2 regions of the Staphylococcus sp. Ze2 genome follow, and region 1 is predicted to be linked to the other one. Evidence: predicted binding sites of a transcription regulator. Region 1 holds the regulator's gene; the other holds the start of a gene.
What was found. The regulator CtsR, encoded in region 1, represses protease genes until heat stress. The targets are predictions, from matches to a motif close to ATGGTCAATAAAGGTCAAACA.
Positions count from the first base shown of each region.

Region 2: clpB (ATP-dependent chaperone ClpB) is a predicted target of CtsR. The motif match lies at 2,035-2,055, and genes of this name have one in related genera.

Region 1 is NZ_CP183486.1:2,727,772-2,731,218, reverse strand. It holds gene pdxT (pyridoxal 5'-phosphate synthase glutaminase subunit PdxT) at 1-118, shown strand, start outside; gene ACM591_RS12935 (NupC/NupG family nucleoside CNT transporter) at 500-1,714, opposite strand; gene ACM591_RS12930 (CtsR family transcriptional regulator) at 1,871-2,332, shown strand; gene ACM591_RS12925 (UvrB/UvrC motif-containing protein) at 2,349-2,900, shown strand; gene ACM591_RS12920 (protein arginine kinase) at 2,893-3,447, shown strand, end outside.
Region 2 is NZ_CP183486.1:2,279,467-2,282,913, forward strand. It holds gene clpB (ATP-dependent chaperone ClpB) at 1-1,986, opposite strand, end outside; gene ACM591_RS10705 (acyltransferase family protein) at 2,474-3,447, opposite strand, start outside.

The DNA of each region.
Region 1 (3,447 bases):
AGAAGGACATTACTTAGGCGTATCCTTCCATCCAGAATTAACTGATGATTATAGAGTAACACAGTATTTTATAGAAGAAATTGTAAAACCTACTATGATGACAGAAAAGGTATTATAGATAAAACTTCACTAGAATATATCGCGTAAGAATTTCATTAATAAGGCACTTCGTTAAAAATAATGAGTAGTTATTTTATAACATGAAGTGTCTTATTTTACTTTATATATTAGTTATTGATATTTTGCAAATCGCATAAATTAGAGAATATATGTAGTTGATATCTACTACTTGTAATTATGTATAATATGGCATTAACAATTTAACAAGTAGTAAAAAAGCACACTTCTTTTGTATAGAAGTGTGCTTTATATAGTTTGTTTTCGATATGTACCAAGATTTTATTTTGTAATAGAAATAGTTGATATTATTTAAAATGTTCTTAAATTAAACGAATAAGCATTTTAATATTTAAGAATATCTATACCCAAGTTATATTTTTTAAATAAAGAATCCGGCAATAGCTGCTGAAATAAATGAAACAAGTGTAGCACCAAATAATAATTTTAGTCCAAAACGAGCTACGATATCACCTTTTTCATTGTTAAGTGATTTAATTGCTCCAGAAATAATACCGATAGAACTAAAGTTTGCAAATGATACTACGAAGACTGAAATAACACCTTTAGCATGAGCACTCATATCTTTAATCTGACTTAAACTTTGCATTGCAACAAATTCGTTTGATAGTAATTTAGTAGCCATGATAGATCCAGCTTGTACTGCATCGTTCCAAGGCACACCAACTAAAAATGCAAATGGTGCAAAGACAAATCCAATAAGCGTTTGGAAGTCCCAAGTGATACTGCCGCCAGATAAACCAGTGAAGATTGCACTAACAACACCATTAAGTAAAGCAATAATAGCAATATAACCAATTAACATTGCACCTACGATGACTGCAACTTTAAAACCGTCTAAGATATATTCACCTAACATTTCGAAAAATGATTGTTTACCTGATTCGCTTTCATCAACGATAAGTTTATCTTCTTTTGCATCAATTTTATAAGGATTGATAATAGAAGCAATGATGAAACCACCAAATAGATTTAAAACAACTGCTGTAACTACAAAACGTGGTTCAATTAATGTGAAATAAGCACCGATAATAGAAGCTGATACTGTAGACATTGCAGAAGCTGTTAATGTATATAATCGTTGTTTAGGAATATGTGCTAATTCCTTTTTCAATGAAATAAACACTTCTGATTGCCCTAAAATTGCAGCTGCTACAGCGTTATATGATTCTAAGCGGCCCATACCATTAATTTTTGAAATGGCTAAACCTAAAACATTGATAATCCAAGGTAAGATTCTTGTATATTGTAGAATACCAATTAAAGCTGAAATGAACACAATTGGTAATAATACATTAAAGAAGAAGGGGGGGTTCTTAGGATCTACAAATTCAAATCCACCAAACACAAAGTTCACACCTTCTGCTGCTTTTGCTAATAAATAATTAAATCCGTCTGATATGCCACCAATAACTGTAATACCAAATTTAGTTTTAAGTAAAATAAATGCGAATACTAGTTGTATGACAAGTAGTAAACCGACATATTGCCAACGAATATTTTTTCTATCTGAGCTAAATAGAAACGCCAATGCAAGAAACACTGCTATCCCAATTAATCCAATAATAATATGCATAAGTCATTCATCCCTTTTAATTTTTCTTAACTCCTATAATACAATAAATTAGATAGCACTTACATCTTTAATTAAAAATTTTTAAAACATATTGGTTGAAAAAGGTCAAAGTTGGTCATATAATATAGTCAAAGAAGGTCAAAAGAGGTGATAATCATGCACAACATGTCTGACATCATAGAACAATACATTAAAAAGTTATTTGAAGACACCAATGAAGACGTTGTAGAAATTCAACGTGCCAATATTGCGCAGCGCTTTGACTGTGTGCCTTCCCAGCTTAATTATGTAATCAAAACACGTTTTACAAATGAGCATGGCTATGAGATTGAAAGTAAAAGAGGTGGTGGCGGATATATTCGAATCACCAAAATTGAAAACAGAGATGAAACAGGTTACATTAATCATTTACTTCAATTAGTTGGTCCATCTATTTCACAACAGCAAGCTTATTACATTGTAGATGGCTTATTGGATAAAAATTACATTAATGAACGTGAAGCAAAAATGATATACGCCGTTATAGACAGAGAGACATTAAAAATGGATGTATTATCGAGAGATATCATTCGAGCAAATATTATAAAACGGTTATTGCATGTTATAAATTATTATTAAAGTGAGGTGTTTCGTCGTGCTGTGCGAGAATTGTCATTTGAATGAAGCAGAAGTGAAATTGGCAGTGAAAGGTCAAGATGGTATAAATGAAAAATGGGTTTGTTCCACGTGTGCACAAGGTGGTAACCCATGGACCCAAAATCAGCAAATTCAGTCACAAGATGATATTGAAGGCGCATTTGTAGTGAAACAAATCTTACAACACTTAGCAGCTAAACACGGTATCGATTTTGATGAAATTGCTTTTAAAGAAGAAAAACGATGTCCTACTTGTCATATGACATTAAAAGATATCGCACATGTTGGTAAATTTGGCTGTTCAGATTGCTATGCTACATTCAAAGATGACATTATCGATATTGTGCGACGTGTGCAAGGCGGTCAAATTGAACATGTAGGAAAAACACCGCATTCTTCACACAGAAAATTAGCATTAAAAAAACAAATAGAAGAAAAAAGTTCGTATTTAAAACAACTGATAGAAGAACAAAACTTTGAAGAAGCCGCCGTTGTTCGTGATGAAATTAAAGCATTGAAAGAAGATGGCGAGGTGAAGCATGATGAGTAAAAATGATATTAGTGCATACATGAGTGAATGGATGCGTGATAGAGAAGAAAGTCCGATTGTGATGTCTTCGAGAATAAGACTAGCAAGAAATTTAGAAAATCATGTTCACCCATTAATGTTTTTGTCAGAACAAGATGGTTTTCGAATAATTAATGACGTACAAGATGCGCTTCCTGACTTGTCTGTACAACGTTTGGATTCAATGGATCAACAAAGTAAATACAAACTTGTCGCGAAACATCTTATAAGTCCTGAATTAATAAGACAACCTGCTTCTGCCGTATTACTCAATGAAGATGAATCTTTAAGCATTATGGTTAATGAAGAAGATCATATACGCATTCAAGCCATGGGTAATGATTTATCGCTATCATCATTATACGAAAAAGCTTCAGAGATTGATGATCAACTTGATAGTGAATTAGATGTAAGTTTTGATGAAACTCTAGGTTATTTGACAACTTGCCCCACTAATATTGGGACAGGAATGCGTGCCAGTGTCATGTTACATTTACCTGGCTTGACAATAATGAAACGTATGAATCGC
Region 2 (3,447 bases), 450 kb from region 1:
TTCGTCATGACCTACATAACCTGGAGGCGCCCCAATTAGTCGAGAGACAGAATGTTTCTCCATATACTCACTCATATCAATGCGAATCATGTGTTTCTCTGAATCAAATAATGTTGATGCTAATGATTTAGCTAATTCTGTTTTACCTACACCTGTAGGACCTAGGAATAAGAAGCTACCAATAGGTCTGTTAGGATCCTTGATTCCTGCACGTGCTCTTACAACTGCATCAGAAACTAAATCTACTGCTTTATCTTGTCCTACAACACGTTCATGCAATATATCTGATAGATTTAACAGTTTCTCTCTTTCAGTTTCAACAAGTTTCGAAACTGGAATACCTGTCCATGAACTAACAATATCTCCAATCTCTTCATCAGAAACAATTTCACGAATAATACGTTCATTATCTCCATTTTGTTTATTTTGGAATGCATCCTCTAATTCGCGTAATTCTTTTTCTAATTCAGGAATTGTACCATGTTGTAATTCAGCTGCTCTTTCTAAGTTGTAATTATTTTCAGCATCTTCTAATGCCTTTCTGTTTTCATCTAATTCCGTACGTTTTTCTTGTAACTTAGCAATTTTTTCTTTCTCTTCTTCAACACGAGATTGAATTGCGTTTTGTTTTTCTTTTTCATTAGATAATTCTTGTTGTAACTCTTGTAAACGCTGTTTACTTGCATTATCGGATTCATTTTTCAATGCGCTTTCTTCTATTTCTAATTGCATTACACGACGATTAACTTGGTCTAATTCTGTTGGGTTGGACCCCATTTCAGTTCTGATTGTCGCGCACGCTTGGTCAACTAAATCGATTGCTTTATCTGGAAGAAAGCGATCTGTGATATAACGGTCTGAAAGTTCTGCGGCTGCTACTAACGCCTTATCTTGTATACGTACACCATGATAAACTTCATAGCGTTCTTTCAAACCACGTAAGATTGAAATTGTGTCTTCTACATCTGGTTCTGATACATTTACTTTTTGGAAACGACGTTCTAAAGCTGAATCTTTTTCAATATATTCTCTATATTCATTTAGTGTTGTAGCCCCAATACAGTGCAATTCACCTCTAGCAAGCATAGGTTTCAACATGTTACCAGCATCCATTGCACCTTCAGTTTTACCAGCACCTACAAGCATATGAATTTCATCTATAAATAATAAGATTCTACCATCTGAATCTTTCACTTCTTTCAAGACTGCTTTCAGTCGCTCTTCAAATTCACCACGATATTTTGCACCTGCAACAAGTGCACTTAAGTCTAATTCAAATATCGTTTTATCTAATAATGACTCAGGTACGTCTTTTCTAACAATTCTCTGCGCTAAACCTTCAACAATAGCTGTTTTACCTACACCTGGTTCACCGATAAGCACAGGATTGTTTTTTGTTTTTCTACTTAAAATTCTTACGGTATTTCTTATTTCTTCGTCACGTCCAATCACTGGATCCATATTACCTTGACGAACTTCTTCAACTAAATCTCTACCATATTTTTCTAATGCTTCATAATTTGCCTCTGGATTTTGTGTCGTCACATGGTTTCCCCCTCTTATTTTTTTAATAATTTCTACGATAATTTCTTTTTTATTATCTACGTATTGTTTTGTTGTATCATCAACATCCATTGCAGCTAATATGATATGTTCCATTGAAATGTATTCATCTTCATATGATTTCATATATGATTCTGAACTATTGAATAATTCATTTGCTTTTGGACTGATATATTGTCCGTATTGAACGTTATCTCCTTGTACGGTTGGATAGTTTTTCAATTTATTAGTATATGCATTGCTTAAATGTTCAGTATCAATATTAGCTCTTTCTAAAACACTTTTAAATAAACTTTCGCTTTCTTCAAGCGCTGCTTTTAATACAGCTTCAATTTCTATATTTTGGTTTTCATTTGCTTTTGCTAATTCAACAGCTTTTTGTAAAGCTCCTTGAACAGCATAGGTCATTTGATTAATATCCAAAATGATTCACCTCACCATTTAGTATTTGATCAAACGTCATTAAGTTTGACTTTGACTTTCTTTGACCTTAAGTTAATTATAATCCTTTCAATGTTACTTTTCAACACTTATGATTATAATTCTTAAATTTTTTTAACATTATTAAAGCTTGTTATATTAATGTTTTCCCCATTATTTAAATTAAATAAACACCCCTTTACCTCCATAATTTTTACAAAATTATATCATTAACTATTTTATTATTAATAAAGTACTTAACGTTTTAGTAGTATTTTAATAAGTTTTAATTTAATGAATAATTAAAACTTAAAAAAGCGAGAATATCTATTCATTTTTAAAAATGAATAGATATTCTCGCCAAGCTATGCTAGTAAACTAGCTTTAAAATTGAAATGAGAAGTTATTACTTACTAACTTCAAATAATAATTCTTTATAATAGATTCAACCAACCCTACTGTCATTCTCTTTTGTATAGTCATGCAAACTCTATTTATCTTTTTTAGGAGTAATATGTTTTAATATTTCATCTATCATTGCTTTGATACCCGCATTTTCTAAATGTATACCATCAGGTGCAAAATATTCTGAATGACCTTCAGATCTTTTGTACCAATCAATTAAAGTAACATTATCATGCTCTTTGGCAACGTCCGACATCAACTCATTAACGTGACTTTCATAACTTCTAGGTACTCGAGTATTCACTAAATATACTTGAGCATCACCGAATTTTTTAATTAATTCATTTAATTGTTCTTCAGAAAAATCTCCATTTGTTCCCAACTCTAAGATAACTTGGTCTGATTTTTGATTATAGTTTTGATATTTTTGATCAACTAATGGTGCCGCTTCATATAAATTCCTACCAACTTGGCCATCAATATTAGCATGTGGCACTTTCATTTTAAAACTTTCCCCAATATCAACCATTACAGAATCTCCAATTAGCAATGGTTTTAAATCTGTATACACTTCATTATCCTTATCTTTTTTAGAGTCAGAACCTCCTAAAAAGTTAACATCATCAACTGGAATTGGTCTGACCAAATATTTATCTATTTCATTCGTATTGTACGATGTTGCTTTGTGATTTATATCATTTTTCCCTAGTTTGTCAAAGCTGCCTACAAAGACAAATATTGCAGGCAATAAAAATAAAATTAACACGATTGATCTAATTACTGCCTGTTTATTTCCACGTGAGATACTAAATGCTCTTATGCCTTGTTTTCTAAACGGCGTCTCTATATAACGATAAGATATTTCTGCCAACACAATAGTTAAAATAATATCAATAACATAAACATAAGCAGGTAATTGACCATCTACATAATATGAATGTATAAAGCTAATTACAGGGAAATGCCATAAATATAAACTATAAGAACGTTCCCCTATGTATATAAATAACGGGTTACCTAATATTTTAGCAAAATAACCAGATGGATGTACTGAGCTAA